3 regions of the Staphylococcus sp. 231237_7MaSpsaltlick genome follow, and region 2 is predicted to be linked to each of the others. Evidence: riboswitches for the same ligand, from Rfam matches in the RefSeq annotation. Region 2 holds a riboswitch; each other region holds the start of a gene.
What was found. A riboswitch is a leader RNA that binds a small molecule or an ion and turns the genes downstream of it on or off. The one in region 2 is predicted to bind FMN.
Positions count from the first base shown of each region.

Region 1 (6,355 bases), on a different contig from region 2:
ATGACGTACGAGTGTATCTTTCGCACCATCTAACAAACGATTTGTAATAAAATCATTAAACCTACTTACAACTACTGCTACCTTTAAATCAGAACCTATTAATTTACCTTCAAAATTCATATCAAATTTCCTCCTATATTAAGTGACCCATTTTTACTTTTTTTGTATCCATATAATCTTGATTATATTTGTTTGTTGGTACAACAAGCTCAATTCTTTGTGCAATCTGAACACCATAGTTTTGTAAACTTTCAAATTTCTTAGGGTTATTGCTCAATAAATTGACTTGCTCAATACCAAAGTATTTTAAAATTTGCGCAGCATCGGCATAATCTCTTAAATCTTCTTCAAAACCTAGAGCAATATTGGCTGTTACTGTATCATAACCTTGCTCAATTAATTCATACGCTTTTAATTTATTAATTAATCCAATACCTCTTCCTTCTTGTGGTAAATACAAGATTACACCACCGTGTTCACTTATATATTTCATTGATGCCTCAAGTTGTTCACCACAATCACATCTTTGGCTATGGAATATATCACCTGTGACACATGATGAGTGAATACGAACATTTTCTGTCTTTCTAATATCTCCACTGACAATTGCTACAAGTTCTTCATCACTGTGATTCGTTGTAAAGCCATACATGTCAAAGTTGCCAAATTGTGTTGGCATTTTCACTTTTGCCTTAGCTTCGATTGAAGTATCATTATTATTTTTACGATAACGCTCTAAATCTTCAATAGAAATCATAACCAACTGATGCGTTTCTTTAAATGCTTCAAGTTCATCACCCTTAGCCATAGTCCCGTCATCATTCATAATTTCACAAATCAATGCCGCTGGTTTGGCACCTGTTAATTTGGCTAAATCAACAGAAGCTTCTGTATGGCCTCTTCTTGCTAATACACCATTATCCTGTGCAATTAAAGGGAACAAATGTCCCGGTTTATTGAAGTCATTTGCTTGAGCATGCTCTGCGATTAAAGCTCTTGCAGTCATCATTCTTTCGTCTGCACTGATGCCCGTCGTTGTATTAACATGATCCACACTAACGGTAAATTGAGTACCATAAATATCTGAATTATGATTTACCATTGGTGCTAATTCCAATTTATCAGCTATTTGTTTACTTATGGGAGCACATATTAAGCCTCTACCAAAAGTAGCCATAAAGTTAACCGTATTATCATCCATCCATTCAGTTACCGCTACAAGATCGCCTTCATTTTCTCTATTTTCATCATCTACTACTATTACACTTTTACCATCTTTTAAAGCTTGTAGCGCATCCTCTATTTTATCTAATTTCATATATAGCCCTCCTAAAATCCAAACGCTTTAAGTTTGTCAGACGTTAATCCTGAATCAGTTGATTCCATTATTCTTTCAACATATTTGAATAACATATCTGTTTCAATGTGGACTGGATCACCAACACGTTTATCATTCAGTATCGTCGATTTTCTAGTTTCTGGAATAAGATGAATATCAAATTCCGTATCCTTTAATTTAAAAATCGTTAAACTTACACCGTCTACCGTAATAGACCCTTGTTGCACCATTTGCTTAATTAAATTTGAGTTATTTGGTTTGATTGTTACTATTTTCGAATTATCTGAAGCTTGTATTCTTGTAATCTTTGCTACTTCATCGACGTGACCAAGCACGAAATGTCCACCAAAACGACCTTGTCCGCTCATAGCCCTTTCCAAATTAACTTCTTGTGCTTGGTTTAACTGATTTAAATACGTTTTATTTTCAGTACCTTTTATTACTTGTACAGAAAATGAATGATCATCAAATTCAATGACTGTTAAACATGCGCCGTTCACACTAATAGAATCGCCGATATGCATATCTGCCAATATTGTTTTACAGCCGATTGTTAAATTAACCACAGATTGTTGTGTCGATATTTTATTTATTGTACCTACTTCTTCAACGATACCTGTAAACATACTGATTTCACTTCTTTCGCAATTCTAATTTAATATTTTGCTCAAGCAAATTGGAATTCACAATTTCAAATTGTGGTACATCAGCTAAATCAACCACTTGTTCTGTGTGGAAGAATTGATTGTGACCTGAACCACCTATTAATTTCGGGGCATAATATATGATAAGTTCATTGATAAATTCTGTTTGTAAGAATGTAGTTGTTAAGGTCGGACCTGCTTCAACGAGTAATCGACCGACACCTCTCGCATACAAATCTTTTAATATATTTTCAATTGAGCAATGTTCTAATTGTATAACTGTTATTTGCTCGTGTTTACTTTCTAATTGTTTATTTTCTGTATAAATCCAAATTGCTGTAGATGGATCTTTAAATATATCTAGTGACATATCTATATCACCAGTTTTTGATAAAATGACTCGAATAGGATCTTTACCATTTTCAATACGTGTTGTGTATTGTGGATTATCCGCTTCTAAAGTTCCTCTACCTGTTATTACTGCGTCATGTTGATGACGTAATTTAAAGACATCTTGCTTTACTGCTTTATTTGTTATCCATTTACTTTCTCCAAAGTCTGTCGCTTGTTTACCGTCTAAACTGCAAGATACTTTAACAGTAACTTGTGGTAAACCTTTGCTTTTAGCTTCAAAGAAATCTCTATATAGCAGTGCAGCATCTTCATTAGGTCTATATTCTACTTCGATACCTGCCTCTTTCAAAATTACATCGCCATTTGAAGGTAGTGTTGTATCTTTCACTGCATATACCACTTTCTTCAAACCATGCTCAACAATTTTATTAACACATGGTGGCGTCGAACCATAGTGTGTACATGGTTCTAGTGAGATATAAATCGTCCCACCTTCTGCAGCATCTTGTGCCATATCTAAGGCTTGTACTTCGGCGTGTTTATCGCCTTTCTTCAGATGTGCACCTAAACCTACGATGCGTCCATCATTTACTACAACAGAACCGACAGGTGGATTTAATCCTGTTTGTCCATCTACCATCTTCGCTAATTCAATTGCGTAATTTAAATATTGACTCAAGCTAATCACCTCTAAAAAATAAAAAACACCTGAAATCGTACATTTCAGGTGTGGGATATATGCGTTATAACATTATAAACTTAGATTTAAATACACTTATCCAAAAGTAGAAATAAGTGAATGCTAAATAAAACACTACATTAGTGCCTTTTATTAGTTATACGTTATTCTTTCTCCCATCCAGACTATACTGTCGGCTCTAGATTTTCACTAGATCAGCCACATTTGAAAACAAATGCAGGTCGCAGGCTTAATTTACTGCCGGTTGGGAATTTCACCCTGCCCCGAAAGAATATATGAAATTGTAAATTGCTGTTTGAGTCAAGCAACTTTAATTAAGTTACAAGAACATAATACTACAATAATTCAAAAATAACAATTCTTATTACTTAAGTCGGCTTTATTTTTTTGAATTTCGTCATTTTATAACTATTAAAAAGCCCGTCAAATCAACTTCATCATCATTTGCAATTATAAAAAATTTATTATACTTTTTATATTTATTCATTAAAATCAAAATACATGACATAGTAATAACATACTTCGCATTTAATTTTCCAACAATCTATGAATAATACCAGTCGCTTGTCTTACAATCATAGTCACACCATTTCTAGATTGATTGATGCCATTAGTAAGCTGTCCTAATGCAAACATATTTTGTAACGTACCATATCTAGGGCTTATGACTTGGTTGGTTTCTGCTACAATTTGAATACCACCTAATGGGTGTGCTTGTATGACCTGCCTATTTTCTAAATTAATAACAAGTTGATCATCACTATCAAGGTCTTTAAGTTGCGTCTTAGAACCTGTGGCATTAATCACTATATCAAAGTAATCATCACCATGATTTGCATATGTCAATTTAAACTGATGGTTGTTATATTCAATATTTTCTAAACCATCATATATTCTTATTTGTTCATTTTCTATATGCTCAATCAATAATTTAGCTGTTCTAGGTGGCATTGGATTGGAATTTGCTTTCAATATGGGTTGATATTGTTCTAAGAAGCGCTTTTGATCATTCCTATTGAAACTGTTCCAAATCCAATTTAAATTTTCCTTAATTAACTCAAGTATACTTTGAAACTTGCCTAAGTCTTTTGCATGTTCGAGATCATATTTCAAATCTTCGACAGGATTACCAACTTTTCGATGCACCAAAGTTTCCACTGGTATTTCATAAACTGCACATTCTTTTAAAAATAGTGCCATCGCATCATCCAATGGTACATTCCCAAAATTTTCTGCTTTTAGTTCGTTAAATTTTTCAGGGGTTAAATATTGAAATGTGATTTCTGGCATCTCACCTCTCACACTTGGTAATTCACCTTTACGACTGGCTACAGTAATTGGTAAATTGATGTGATGTTCGGTAACATAACGGATAACATCTAAACTCGCTAAACCAGTTCCTATGATAGCGATATTATCAGTATCTTTCACATTGTCTAATGTATGGTAAGTTGGGTATGGTGTATGAATATAACCTGGTTTTCCTTTTAATTGATATGGATCATGATATGATAATGTTCCGACCGTTAAAAAGACAATGTCATAGGTCTTGCAATGCTCCATATCATTTGATGTACAGACATGATATAACACATCCGTCTTACCGATATTTGATTCAATAAACACTTCAGCAACTTCTTCCTTAATGAGAGTTACATTAGCATTGGCATTATTAATTTTATCCACAAAAGCCTTCATATAATGACCAAACACAAATCTCGGTAAATATTCAGGATTTGAAAACTTAAATTTTGATTGCGCCTGATACCAATCAAAGAATTCACGCTTATTATCTAAATTCAACGACATCTGTTCGGCAGGTAAGTTGATAAGTAATTGATCACTATCATTTTGAAATGGTACACCTTGCCCCATATTTATAGGATTATCATATGCATCAATTTGCATATCTTGAAATCGTCTTGATTTAGACAATTCTTTTAGTACTGTGACACCCGCAGTTCCCATTCCTATTATTGCAATTCTCATAGTTACCCTCCACCTATTCAATTAATTATATATATTATAACAATCTACCGGATCTAATAACATTTTAATGTATTACTAATACTTCAAAAGCTAAGTTACCCTTTTATATTAAATATGTTAATCTTAAAATAATAACAATTATATTTTTTGATATTTCAAATTTAAAGGGGAAAGTCATGAATTTCATCAAGCATATTCTATTATTATGTATAGGTAGCCTTATTTTTGTATCCGGTTGCGACTTACCAGGTTTAGGTGGTAGCCAAACGAACAAGTCTGTAAAAATATCAGCTCTTGCCACGAGTGAGTCACAAATTATGGCATATATGCTAAAAGACTTAATCGAACACGATACGAAAGGCAAAATTCAAGGTTCAATTATTAACAATTTAGGTTCAGCAACAATTCAACATAACGCTTTGCTAAAGGGTGATGCAGATATATCAAGCACACGCTATACTGGAACTGATTTAACTGGCGTCTTAAAACAAAAACCTATTACAGATTCTAAAAAAGCAATGCACATTACGCAAAACGGTTTCGACAAAAAATTCGATCAAACGTTCTTTAATTCTTATGGTTTTGAAAATACATTCGCATTTATGGTTACCAAAGAGACAGCACAAAAATATCATCTACATAAAGTTTCAGATCTAGAAAAAGTAAAAAATCAAGTTAAGGTGGGCACAGACACAACGTGGATAAAACGTGGTGGTGATGGTTACGAACCATTTAAAGTTCACTATGGATTTGGATTTAACAATTTAAAACCGATGCAAATCGGTTTGGTCTATGATGCACTCAAAAACAAAAAATTAGATGTTGCACTGGGTTATACCACTGATGGCAGAATTGCAGCTTATGATTTAGTCGTACTAAAGGATGATAAAAATTTCTTCCCTCCATACGATGCTAGTGCAGTTGCACCTAATAAACTTTTATCTAAGCATCCAGAAATTAAACGCTCAATCAATAAATTAGACAACAAAATCAATACAAAAGAAATGCAAAAATTAAATTATGAAGCTGACGGTGAAGGTAAAGAACCAGCAATCGTAGCACAAGATTTTTTAAAGAAGCACAATTATTTTGATAAAAAATAATTTTTCGCTTATGGATGATGGCACTAACTAAAAAAGGAAGTGAACTTATGAAGTTTATGTTAAAAGTGTTTGTTTCTTCATTAATGATGTTCATATTATTAAGTCAAAAAAACAAAGCTAAGTAAAATTAATTTGCCCGATTCAAATGATTGAAGTTAACAAAAATAATAAATTCAGATTAGCTATGAAAATGTCTATGCCGATAGACTTTTCATAGCTTTTTATA
Region 1 is NZ_JBICNX010000052.1:306-6,660, reverse strand. It holds gene ribH (6,7-dimethyl-8-ribityllumazine synthase) at 1-120, opposite strand, end outside; gene ribB (3,4-dihydroxy-2-butanone-4-phosphate synthase) at 134-1,318, opposite strand; gene ribE (riboflavin synthase) at 1,330-1,965, opposite strand; gene ribD (bifunctional diaminohydroxyphosphoribosylaminopyrimidine deaminase/5-amino-6-(5-phosphoribosylamino)uracil reductase RibD) at 1,973-3,016, opposite strand; FMN riboswitch at 3,181-3,312, opposite strand; gene ACF91D_RS29020 (FAD/NAD(P)-binding protein) at 3,566-5,026, opposite strand; gene ACF91D_RS29015 (osmoprotectant ABC transporter substrate-binding protein) at 5,203-6,129, shown strand.
Region 1: it holds a riboswitch for FMN, as region 2 does, so the genes downstream of both, ribD (bifunctional diaminohydroxyphosphoribosylaminopyrimidine deaminase/5-amino-6-(5-phosphoribosylamino)uracil reductase RibD) here and ACF91D_RS19450 (ECF transporter S component) in region 2, are expected to answer to the same signal.

Region 2 (6,796 bases):
CGATGAAGATAGAATCAGAAGATTATTAAAATTATATCTTGAAAGAGAGTCTTTTGAAATACACGAAGCAAGTAATGGTAATGAAGCATATAAAATGGCTGTAGAACATGATTATTCTTGTATTTTATTGGATTTAATGCTACCAGAAATGGACGGAATCACTGTAGCATCTCGTTTAAGAGAACATAAAGAAACACCCATCATTATGTTAACTGCAAAAGGTGAGGAAACTAATAGAGTAGAAGGTTTTGAATCTGGCGCTGACGATTATATCGTAAAGCCATTTTCACCACGTGAAGTTGTGTTACGTGTCAAAGCATTATTAAGACGCACACAAGTTGCATCTACTGAACAAAGTGAGCCTCACGCAAGAGATTTAATAGAATTCGATCACTTAGTTATAGACAATGATGCGCACCGAGTGTTAGCTGATGGTAATCAAGTGAACTTAACGCCTAAAGAATATGAGCTATTAATCTTCTTAGCTAAAACACCGAATAAAGTATTCGATAGAGAACAATTATTAAAAGAAGTTTGGCATTACGAGTTCTATGGAGACTTGCGTACAGTAGACACGCACGTTAAACGTTTAAGAGAAAAATTAAATCGAGTATCAGAAGATGCAGCTTATATGATACAAACTGTATGGGGCGTAGGTTATAAATTTGAAGTCAAATCAAATAATGAACCTACTTAATAGTGTAGTTGTAAAACTGTGGTTAACTATAATTTTTATAGTAACTACAGTTTTAATTCTATTAAGTGCAGCTCTTATAACGTTTATACAGTCTTATTTTACTCAAGAAACAGAAGATTCTTTATTAAAAGATGCCAAAAGAATAAGCCAACTTGTTGAAAGTTCTGACGATAGAGCTACTGCTATCGAACATAGTCGAAAATTAATTGAAGGCCCCGTTGGTTTAATTATAATGAATGATAAAGATAAAGATAACCACGGCAATGATATTACTAAAAATGAAATGTTCAAAGAAATTAAAAATAATAAAGATTATGAGCGTGTCTTTGACCACGGCAAACAAATTTCAGAACATGTTACTGTCAATCTTAATGGTAAACAACGTACATATGTATTAATTGGTTATCCAACAAAAAATATTGAAACAGAAAATAGTCCAAACAGTGAATATAGTGGTGTCTTTATTTACCAAGACTTAAAGACAATAGAAGAAACCAATAATGTTATTACAGTTATTATCTTAATCATTGCTATTATCTTTTTAGCAATAACAACTGTATTTGCATTTTTCCTATCGTCACGTATAACAAAACCACTACGTAATTTGCGAACGCAAGCTCTAAAAGTCTCTAAAGGCGATTATGCTCAAGTTGTCCCAGTCAATTCCAAAGATGAAATCGGGGAATTATCCCGTACGTTTAATACGATGAGTTCTGAAATCCAACAGCATATTGACGCATTATCCTCCTCTAAAAATATTCGCGATAGTTTAATCAACTCTATGGTTGAAGGTGTTTTGGGATTTAATGATAAAAAAGAAATTATTATTTCTAATAAATTAGCCAATACAACTTTAAAAATGTTAGATGAATATGCGTTAGAAAAATTAGATGAACAAAATGAGCTTACTTTTAGTAGTAAAAAAACACAGTTTGAGGTTTATGAAATAAATACACGTTATTTTGTAATTATTACCAGTTATATAGAACAAATACAGCCAGATGGCAGAAGTGGCATCGTAGCTATTATTCGCGATATGACAAATGAGCATAATATGGATCAAATGAAAAAAGACTTCATTGCAAATGTCTCTCACGAATTACGTACACCTATTGCTTTATTACAAGGATACACCGAATCCATTGTTGATGGCATCGTAACTGAACCTGATGAAATTCACGAATCATTATCTATCGTTTTAGATGAAACTAAAAGGTTAAACAGGTTAGTAAATGAATTATTAAATGTAGCACGTATGGATGCTGAAGGCTTGACTGTGGATAAAACCATTCAACCAATTGATCCATTGCTCAATAAGATGCAACAAAAATACCAAAAGCAAGCCAAAGATTTAGAATTAAATATGAGTTTAAATCCAGATACACATCAACATTTATGGTATTTCGATTCGGACAGAATTGAGCAGGTTTTAACTAATTTAATTGACAATGCATCTAGATATACTGAACCCGGAGATGCAATTAATATAGAAATAGATGAAACTGATTCAGAGCAAATACTATATATATCTGACACTGGCTCAGGCATAGCCCCTGAACATCTACAACAAGTATTTGATCGCTTTTACAAAGTGGACACTTCACGTAAGCGTGGCAAACAGGGAACTGGGTTAGGATTATTTATCTGTCGTATGATAATCGTCTCACATGGAGGTACTATTGATGTAAAAAGTGAACTAGGTAAAGGGACTATTTTTATTATTTCATTACCTAAACCAGAAACTGACAGAGACAATACTTAAGTTTTGCTGCTAATTGAATGAATAAATAACAAATAATTATTTTTCATATTAGAAGTTGAAAGTAATAGTATATATCCATAATATTCTTACGATTAATTCATTTGTGTGTAGAATTTAAAACTGCCAGCAAAGTTGAACACTTTGTTGGCAGTTTTTATACTCGTATCATCCATATTATTAATATCACTAATATATTTTAAGCAAGTCTATTGTTTTTATCTGAGCAATAAGCTATGATAAATTTATAAAATTTAAGAAATTCATCTTCGGGGTAGGGTGCAATTCCCAACCGGCAGTAATATAAGCCTGCGACCCATTTTTCTAATTAATAGATTAATGGCTGATCTAGTGAGAATCTAGAGCCGACAGTATAGTCTGGATGGGAGAAGATGGAGGGTTTATTTGTTGTGCAATTACATCCTCCTATTCTATGAAAGATGAATGGAAGGAGATAATTTAATATGCAACAACAAACCAAACGCCTCATCACAATCAGTATGTTGAGTGCAGTAGCATTTATTTTAATGTTTATCAAGTTCCCAATACCGTTTTTACCACCATATTTAACATTAGATTTTGGTGACGTGCCTGCTTTATTAGCAACATTTACTCTGGGTCCAGTAGCTGGACTTATTGTAGAATTTGTTAAAAACTTACTCAATTTTCTATTTAATGTTGGTGATCCAGTAGGCCCAGTAGCTAACTTTTTAGCAGCATCAAGTTTTTTATTAACAGCTTATTTTATCACTAAACATAAAGATGTGCTTAAGTCCCAAATTATAGGACTTAGTGTAGCTACATTGGTAATGACAATCGTCTTAAGTATACTAAATTACTTTGTTTTATTACCTTTATATGGCATGATTATGAATTTATCCGATGTAGTAGAAAATGTTAAAATAGTAATTGTATCGGGTGTTATACCTTTTAATATTATTAAAGGCATCGTTATCTCAATCGTCTTTATTCTTTTATATAATCGCTTAAAAAACGTTTTACCACGTTAAAAATTTTGTATAACTTGTCATCAAATATAGTAAAAGCCCTTCAAAATTGACACTTAATAAGTGGAAAAATGAAGGGCTTTTTTATTTTGCATATAAACGTAAATGTTAACTCGTAAAATTATAAATAAAGTTACTATAATAAATTGAAAAGTGTGTAAATGAAAAGTAATTTTACTTACTACATTCGAATTCATTATAATTGCCAAACTCTTGTAGTATGACTGAATAGAAAAACTCGAGACATCGATTGATGTCCCGAGTTAAAATTCAAATATGTCTAAGTTATCAATTGAAGTCACAGGATTAGTAGATAATCACTTTTTTACAGTTAAATTAAATCTAATTCTATTCAAACTTTAATGCATCACCATCAAATGGTTCTTCTTCAATTTTAATAGAATCAGTAGGGCATCCGTCTATTGCGTCTTCCATATCTTCATATAATTCTTCTGGCACTTCTGCAGTACCTTGGTTATCATCTAGTATAACATAAGCGATACCTTCGTCATCATAGTCATATATATCAGGGGCAGCGGCACCGCAAGCACCACATGCTATGCATGTGTCCATATCAACAATTGTATATTTAGCCAATTTCTTCGCCTCCTTTGACAAAAATGCTACAATAATTACACAAATATTATTGTAATCACTGTTTATCATTTTTTCAAATGTTTTCGATTTATAAAAGTGAGGGAGCACCCATGTATAATTTAATTCATTTTGCATATACAAAGTCACATAATTACAAAACCGAAAAAAGTATATTTAATATTATCACAGGTAAAAAGTCGCATCAAACCTTTTTTGATGCCTGTAGTCAACAACTCTTATCATTGTATCATAGTATGCCCAAACTAAAATATCCATTATTCGAACAATATTCTAGTAATTCTAACATCCAAGAACAACAAATTCAAAATATCATTAGCCATCCTCGACATACTTATGATAGTTTGTTAAATACTTTCAATGCGATACAATTGTTGACTCAAACATTATCGAATACCCAACATAACAATTATCAATTTATACCTATTACACAACATAGAGTAGTTCACCAGAAAGTTAAATATTTATATAAGAAAATTTCTGACGGCCATTTAGAAAAATCATTTATAGCAGAACTTACATTACTTTTTCAATCTTTAACTAAAAAAAATAATGACATATATATTCATTATTATTTACAAGGGTTTGAAGAAAGTATGTACACAAGACAACAAATTAGTTTAATTGAAGAAATATCACAAGAAATGCTTTTTGAATTAGAAATGAGGGATTTAGTTACTTTAATGTTTGAAATAGAGAACGAAGAAAAATACCCACTATTACATAACTTAATTATTCTTCCAACATTATTAAACAAAACCCAAAAAACATATTTAGGAATACAAAATGGATTAAACTTCAAACAACTTGCTGCGCAGCAAAATGTTAAACCTAATACAATCGATGATCATATTTTAGAATTGTTTATCAAAGGATACATAACCGATTACGATAGTTATTTAGACCATATAGAATACAAACCATTTATGACTTATTATATAGCTAATCGCAGTGAGAGACTGCGCAACTATAAGGACACTTTCTCTGAACTCAGTTACTTTGAAATTAAATTAATTATTGTTGGTGTCGAAAGAGGTGAACTAAATGTTACATGAAGACTTAAAAAAATGGTTTGGATTTGAATCATTCAAACCAGGTCAAGAAGAAATTATTAACAACGTACTTAATAACGTCGACACTTTAGGCATTTTACCTACTGGTAGTGGTAAAAGCTTATGTTACCAATTACCAACCTATATAAAACAAAAAACAACATTAGTTATTTCTCCGTTAATTTCATTGATGGATGACCAAGTTATGCAACTCAAGTTACAGGGCGAAAAAAATGTATGCTGTATACACTCGGGCATGGATGAAAATGAAAAGCAACAAAATATTAATTGTTTGAAACAAAGTAAGTTTATATTTTTAAGCCCAGAATTTATATTACAAAGTTACAATTTTAAATTAATTAAAGATTTAACTATCGGTATGATTGTATTAGATGAGGCACACTGTTTATCAGAATGGGGTTATGATTTTAGGCCTCATTACGCGCTTATAGGAAAAATCGTAAATCATTTTCAAGAAGCTACCGTATTGGCATTAACTGCAACCGCACCTTCTTACTTAACTTTTGATTTAGAACAAATATTAAATAAATCATTTTCAGTTATAAAAAATAGTATGAATAGAGATAATATTTCTCTAACGCATAAAAATTTTGCTGATGATGATGAAAAATTAAAATGGCTATTACCTACATTAGAGCAGTCAGGTCCAACAATTATTTATGTGTCCTCTAAAAAAATGTGTCTATCACTAGCTCAAAGTATATATAATTATGGCTTTTTAACTGGTATTTATCACGGCGACCTATCCTACCAAGAAAGACATACCGTACAACACCAATTTATTAATAATGAAATCCCTATTATTGTAGCTACAAGTGCTTTTGGAATGGGAATTAACAAAAAAGATATCAGAACAATTATTCACTTTCATTTATCTACAAGTCCATCTAGTTATATGCAAGAAATAGGTAGGGCAGGTCGTGATGGTAAACAAAGCCAAGCAATAAGTCTTTACCAACCTGATGATAGCTATCTTTTAGAAACGTTATTATTTACAGATATAATTAACATTGAAGATGTAAATGCATATGAATTATCTCAGTTCCTACCACCAGAAAAGTCAGATATACTTGATGTACTACGTACACAGTATACTTTTGCCCAATTACGTAATATCTTTGATATGGCTTATAAGCGCAAAAAGACAGGTTATATACGTATGTTAGGCTATAAAAATATCGATCAATGTAGAAGGTCTTATTTAATTGAATTTTTTGATGAAAGTTTGGTAGAAAAACCTGAATTATGTTGTGATAATGATTGTGAATTAAAATTAATAAATATAATAAATAGAAAAAAAGTAAAAAGAAAAATGGATTTTAATGAAAAAATACAAAATTTGTTTAAAAAATAGACAATTACTTTACTTCACATTTTCAATCAAGCTATAATACGACATATACACTTATTTAACAGTATTTTTTCTAAAAAATTTATACATATTTACGTTCTGTTAGGGTAAAACAGTATATAATTAAACAAAAAGGAAGGATGATGAATTTGTCTAAAAACAATTTTAAAGATGATTTTGAAAAAAATCGTCAATCTATTGATCCAAAAGAACATCAAGATAATACCAAGGATTCAGTTAACAATTCGGTTGACAATGTAAAAGAGGAAGTTTCTGATAAAACAGACGAACAAT
Region 2 is NZ_JBICNX010000011.1:84,170-90,965, reverse strand. It holds gene ACF91D_RS19460 (response regulator) at 1-697, shown strand, start outside; gene ACF91D_RS19455 (ATP-binding protein) at 684-2,459, shown strand; FMN riboswitch at 2,718-2,854, shown strand; gene ACF91D_RS19450 (ECF transporter S component) at 2,921-3,466, shown strand; gene ACF91D_RS19445 (ferredoxin) at 3,812-4,060, opposite strand; gene ACF91D_RS19440 (helix-turn-helix domain-containing protein) at 4,171-5,133, shown strand; gene ACF91D_RS19435 (RecQ family ATP-dependent DNA helicase) at 5,123-6,505, shown strand; gene ebpS (elastin-binding protein EbpS) at 6,646-6,796, shown strand, end outside.

Region 3 (6,796 bases), on a different contig from region 2:
TGCATCTTATTCAAAAATTCGAAATAGATATTTATGATATTCCAATGAAAGCATTAACAGAACAATACATGCAATATATTCACGCCATGAATTCATTAGAAATTAATGTTGCTAGTGAATATTTAGTGATGGCCTCTGAATTATTAATGATAAAAAGTAAAATGCTTTTACCACAGCCTGAAGCAGATGAATCATTAGAAGACGATCCGCGTGATGATTTAGTAGGTCGTTTAATTGAGTACCAAAATTATAAAGAATACACTGAATTGCTCAATGATAAAAAGGTAAATCGGGCTGCATTCTACTCTAAACACCCTACAGACTTATCACATTTAGAAACAAATGAATTAATGAGTTCGGATAACACCATTGATTTAACCGAACTGATAATTGCTTATCAAAAGGTCAAAAACCGTGTCGAATTTAACACACCAAAAACAGTCGAAATAAAGAAAGAAACCTTTACGATTCAACAAGCAACCACACAGGTTCATGAAAGACTGCAACAACAACAATCATTCAACTTCTTCAGTCTATTTAATTTCTCAGAACCAATTGAAATGGTAGTAACCCATTTCTTAGCAATATTGGAAATGTCTAAATCTGGTATAGTCAATATTGAACAACAAAAAAGTTTTGAAGATATCAACATATTAAGAGGAGTCAACTATGGCATTGGATAATCAAGGTATATTAGAAGCATTACTCTACACTGCTGGAGATGAAGGATTAGAAGAGAAGCAACTGCTTGAAATATTAGACATTTCACTAAGTGAGTTACAAATTTTAATTAATAACTATCACTCAGAAGGTCTTGTCATTCAACATTTCGGACAAACTTATGTATTAACAACAAAAAAAGAAGCAGCTGAATATATTGAAGCACTTGTAGAACATAAGTCTAATATGAAACTATCTCAAGCCGCAATGGAAGCACTATCCATAATCGCCTATAACCAACCACTCTCAAGAAGTGATATTGAAATGATTAGAGGTATTAATTCCGATGGTGCAGTTAAAACATTGATCGCAAGAGGTTTAATCGAAGCAAAAGACGAAAAAGATTCAAGAAGTCAGCAACTATATACAACCGAACTATTTTTAAATGTATTTGGAATTGAACATTTAGATGATTTACCAACTACAGATGAAGAGGACGAAGAAATCGAAGCATTTTTCAGTAATTTGGTAAATCAAAAAGGAGAAAATAATGAGTAAAGAATTAGAGAGATTACAAAAACGTATAGCTAACAGTGGTTATACATCAAGAAGAAAAGCTGAAACACTTATCAGTGAAGGTAAGGTTAAAGTAAATGGTGAAGTCGTAACGGAACTAGGTACGAAAGTGAAAAATTCAGATACAATTGAAGTAGAAGGTATTAAATTAGAGCAAGAAGACAAACTGTATATTTTATTCTACAAACCATCGCAAGTGATTACGAGTGTATCTGATGATAGAGGAAGAAAGGTAGTAACCGATTACTTCAAACAAATTGAAACAAGAATATATCCTGTTGGCAGATTAGATTATGATACATCAGGTTTACTACTATTAACGAATGATGGTGAGTTTACGAATTTAATGACACACCCTAGATACAAGATCAAGAAAAAGTATGTTGCAAAATTAAAAGGTTACTTAATGCGAGAAGAGGTAAAAGCATTAGAGCAAGGTATTGAATTAGAGGATGGTAAAACACAACCTGCAATTGTAAAAGTAAAAAACCAAGATAAAGAAAAGAACTCAACTTTAGTTGAAATAACGATTACTGAAGGTAGAAATAGACAAGTTCGACGTATGTTCGAACATTTTGGGCATCAAGTTAGTAAATTACAACGAATTGAATTTGGTCCATTAAATTTGAAAGGGCTTAATGCAGGTGAAGGTCGTGTTTTAACACCGCACGAAGTAAAAGTCATTCGTCAAATTGCTGAACACGGTAAATAAACTTTGAAATATTTACGACAAAATAATTCGCATGAGAAAAAATTCACAAACTTTTTGTTCATTTGTACTTTTCAAAGTTAACCTATGCTATAATTGTGAATGTATTGGAAAGTAAGCAGTGTGGGAGGTACATACGTATGTCAAATGAAATTTTAATCGTAGATGATGAGGATCGAATTAGAAGATTACTTAAATTATATTTAGAAAGAGAATCTTTTGAAATACATGAAGCTAAAGACGGTAGTGAAGCGTATCATATGGCAATGGAACATGATTATGCATGTATATTACTAGATTTAATGTTACCTGAAATGGATGGCATTGTTGTTGCTTCTAAACTAAGAGAGCATAAAGATACACCAATTATTATGTTAACAGCCAAAGGCGAAGAAACAAATCGTGTTGAAGGTTTTGAATCAGGTGCAGACGATTACATTGTTAAACCTTTTTCACCAAGAGAAGTTGTGTTACGTGTAAAAGCATTACTAAGAAGAACACAGGTCGCACATACAGAACAAAGCGAACCACATGCACGTGATTTGATAGAATTTGATCATTTAGTTATCGACAATGATGCTCATAGAGTGCTTGCAGATGAGAGCCAAGTAAACTTAACACCTAAAGAGTATGAATTATTAATATTTTTAGCGAAAACACCTAATAAAGTATTTGATAGAGAACAACTGTTAAAAGAAGTGTGGCATTATGAGTTTTATGGAGACTTACGTACCGTAGACACTCATGTTAAACGCTTAAGAGAAAAGTTAAATCGCGTTTCTGAAGAGGCTGCTCAGATGATTCAAACTGTTTGGGGAGTAGGTTATAAGTTTGAAGTTAAATCAAATGATGAACCGACTCAATAATGTAGTCATAAAACTGTGGTTAACTATAATATTTATAGTAACGACAGTTTTAATTTTACTTAGCGCAGCCTTAATCACATTTATCCAATCATACTTCACACAGGAAACAGAAGATTCTTTACTCAAAGATGCTAAACGTATTAGTGAATTAGTAGCAAGCTCTGATAATAAAGCAACCGCGATTGAACACAGTCGTAAATTGATTGAAGGACCTGTTGGTCTCATTATAATGAATGATAAAAACAGTCAAAATAGTAATTATGGCAATACTAAACAAAAGATGTTAAATGAAATCAAACAAAATAAAGACTATGATGACGTATTTAATAAAGGAAAGAAAATTTCGGAACACGTTAATGTAAAAATTAATGACCAACAACATACTTATGTATTAATTGGATATCCTTCAAAGAATTTAAGCGATGTAAAGCAAGATGAATACGGTGGCGTCTTTATTTATCAAGATTTAAAAACCATCGAAGATACTAATAATTTAATCACGGTTATTATTTTAATTATTGCCATTATTTTCTTAGCAATTACAACGATATTTGCTTTTTTCCTTTCTTCTCGTATTACGAAACCTCTAAGAAATCTACGGTCTCAAGCATTGAGAGTTTCAAAAGGACAATATGCGCAAGTTGAACCCGTAAATTCAAAGGATGAGATTGGAGAATTATCTCGTGCCTTTAATACGATGAGTTCTGAAATCCAACAACATATCGATGCACTGTCATCTTCTAAGAACATTAGGGATAGTTTAATCAACTCCATGGTTGAAGGTGTGTTAGGATACAACGATAAGAAGGAAGTTATTTTATCTAACCAAATGGCTCAAAATACATTACAACTTTTAGATGACTATTCATTAGAAAAGCTTGATGAACAAACAGAATTAACTTTTAAGAACAAACATACACAGTTTGAAGAATATGAAATTAATACTAGATATTTTGTAATCATTACTAGTTATATAGAGCAAATTCAACCAGATGGACGAAGTGGTATCGTGGCCATCATAAGAGATATGACCAATGAACATAATATTGATCAAATGAAGAAAGATTTTATAGCAAATGTTTCACATGAATTACGTACACCCATTTCTTTATTGCAAGGCTATACAGAATCAATCGTTGATGGTATTGTTACTGAACCTGAAGAGATCCATGAATCCTTGAGCATCGTCTTAGATGAGACGAAACGTTTAAACAGACTGGTTAATGAACTCTTAAATGTTGCTAGAATGGATGCAGAAGGGTTAAGTGTTGAACGAGAAATCCAACCTATTGATCCACTGTTAAATAAGATGCAATTGAAATATCAACAACAAGCTGCAGACTTAGAACTAACCATGAAATTAAATCCGATTTCTAATGGAACGCTCTGGTATTATGATTCTGATAGAATTGAACAAGTGCTTACGAATCTGATTGATAATGCATGTCGATATACAGAACCAGGAGATACAATAACCGTCGATATTGCGGAAAATGATCATGACAACTTGTTATATATTACCGATACAGGAACGGGAATTGCTCCCGAACATTTAGAGCAAGTCTTTGATCGTTTTTACAAAGTAGATGCAGCACGCAAAAGAGGTAAGCAAGGTACAGGACTTGGACTATTTATATGTCGAATGATTATCGATGAACATGAAGGTAAGATACTCGTAAAAAGTGAACTCGGTAAAGGTACAACATTTATTATTCGCTTACCGAAACCACCAACTAGAGATTAAAAGAATAAATTATTGATGATTTAATGTATAACGTCAAAGATGATTATAATAATTATCTAATTAAATAAGGTGAAGCGCCTCCGATTTATACAATTTAATGTGTAAGGCGGAGGTGTTTTTTTGTGATTATAGCTTTAAAATATGAACTGAAATTATTTTACATCGCTATTTAGTATTGTGTGTAAAATTTAATTTTATATTGCTGGTAAATTAGCACTAAATACTGTAAACAATATCATTGTCTTTATCTGAGTTATACGCTATGATATATTTATAAAATTTAAATGTTCATCTTCGGGGTAGGGTGTAATTCCCAACCGGCAGTAATATAAGCCTGCGACCTATTTATTGTTCAATGAATAGCTGATCTAGTGAGAATCTAGAGCCGACAGTATAGTCTGGATGGGAGAAGATGGAGGGTTAATTTGTTGTGCAATTAAATCCTCCTATTCTGAGTAAGATGAATGGAAGGAGATAATTGAATATGCAACAACAAACCAAACGTCTAATAACGATTAGTATGTTAAGTGCGGTAGCTTTTATATTAATGTTTATCAAGTTCCCGTTACCATTTTTACCACCATATCTAACATTAGACTTTAGTGATGTACCGGCACTTCTTGCAACATTTACATTAGGACCCATTGCTGGCATCATCGTTGAATTTATTAAAAATTTATTGAATTTTCTATTCAATGTAGGGGATCCAATAGGACCGTTGGCCAATTTTTTAGCAGCCACAAGTTTTATACTTACTGCGTTTTATGTTGCTAAAAATAAAAATAACGCTAAATCATTAGTTACTGGTTTAGCTGTAGCAACCATAATAATGACATTAGTATTAAGCATTTTGAATTATTTTGTGTTGTTACCACTCTATGGCATGATTATGAATTTATCAGATGTTTTTGGTAATTTGAAAATAATTATAGTATCAGGTGTTATACCTTTCAATATTATTAAAGGTATTGTTATTTCAATTATATTTATCTTATTATACAAACGCTTGAATAGTGTTTTACCGAGATAACAAATTGCGCTAACATACACTAACCTATCAATAAATAGTGACAAATAAAATTTTGTTTTCATATAACAAAAGCGCATGTTTAAGTTAATTTAAACATGCGCTTTTCCTATAATAAGGTTAAAATATAGTTCGTCACTTAAAATCTATTCAAATTTCAGTGCGTCCCCATCAAAAGATTCTTCTTCAATTTTAATTGAATCAGTAGGACATCCCTCTAATGCATCTTCCATATCTTCATATAATTCTTCAGGTACTTCAGCAGTACCTTGGTTGTCATCAAGTATTACAAATGCAATACCTTCATCATCATAGTCATATATATCAGGGGCAGCAGCACCACAAGCACCACATGCAATGCAAGTATCCATATCGACAATAGTATATTTAGCCATTTTCTTCGCCTCCTTTGACAAAAATGCTACAATAAAATCACAATTAATATTGTAAGCACTGTACTTATTTTTTTCAATGTTTTCGTTTTAATTAATTAGGGGAGTAAACATGCAAAATTTATTTCATTTCATCCAACAAAATACACACCATTATAAAACCGAAAAAAGCATATATAATATTATCATAGGCAAAAAATCACATCAAACCTTTTTTGATGCATGTAGCCAACAATTACTATCATTATATCATAGCTTACCTAATATCCAGTATCCGTCATTCGAGCGATATTATAATCTGAGCCAATCAGAAATAGCAACAACATTAAACGTACGCGTACATCCAAGATATACATTTGATAGTCTCGTTAATACGTTTCAAGCAATACAATTATTGACACAAACGATTTCACAATTACAGCATAAGGATAGTCAATTTATCCCTCTCACTCAACAGCAAACTATACATAAACGTGTTAAATATGTATTTAAATATCTTAAAGAGGCAAACCTCGAACAAGATTTTATTGCAGAACTTCATATGTTATTCGAAGCAATTCATAAAGAAAACCAAGGTACATACATCCATTACTACTTACAAGGGTTTGAAGATAGCATGTACACGAGACAGCAAGTTAGTTTAATAGAAGGTTTGCCACAAGAATTATTATTTGAATTAGAATTAAACGATTTAGTTGTAATGATGTTTCAAATTGAAGATAATGAACGTTATCCCATTTTGCATCAGTTAATTGTGTTACCTACGCTCTTACATAAAACAGATTTATCTTTTGAAGGCTTAAAAAAAGGACTAACTATGGA
Region 3 is NZ_JBICNX010000036.1:2,156-8,951, reverse strand. It holds gene ACF91D_RS27750 (segregation and condensation protein A) at 1-683, shown strand, start outside; gene scpB (SMC-Scp complex subunit ScpB) at 676-1,218, shown strand; gene ACF91D_RS27740 (pseudouridine synthase) at 1,211-1,948, shown strand; gene ACF91D_RS27735 (response regulator transcription factor) at 2,086-2,811, shown strand; gene ACF91D_RS27730 (ATP-binding protein) at 2,795-4,555, shown strand; FMN riboswitch at 4,842-4,973, shown strand; gene ACF91D_RS27725 (ECF transporter S component) at 5,040-5,585, shown strand; gene ACF91D_RS27720 (ferredoxin) at 5,729-5,977, opposite strand; gene ACF91D_RS27715 (helix-turn-helix domain-containing protein) at 6,087-6,796, shown strand, end outside.
Region 3: it holds a riboswitch for FMN, as region 2 does, so the genes downstream of both, ACF91D_RS27725 (ECF transporter S component) here and ACF91D_RS19450 (ECF transporter S component) in region 2, are expected to answer to the same signal.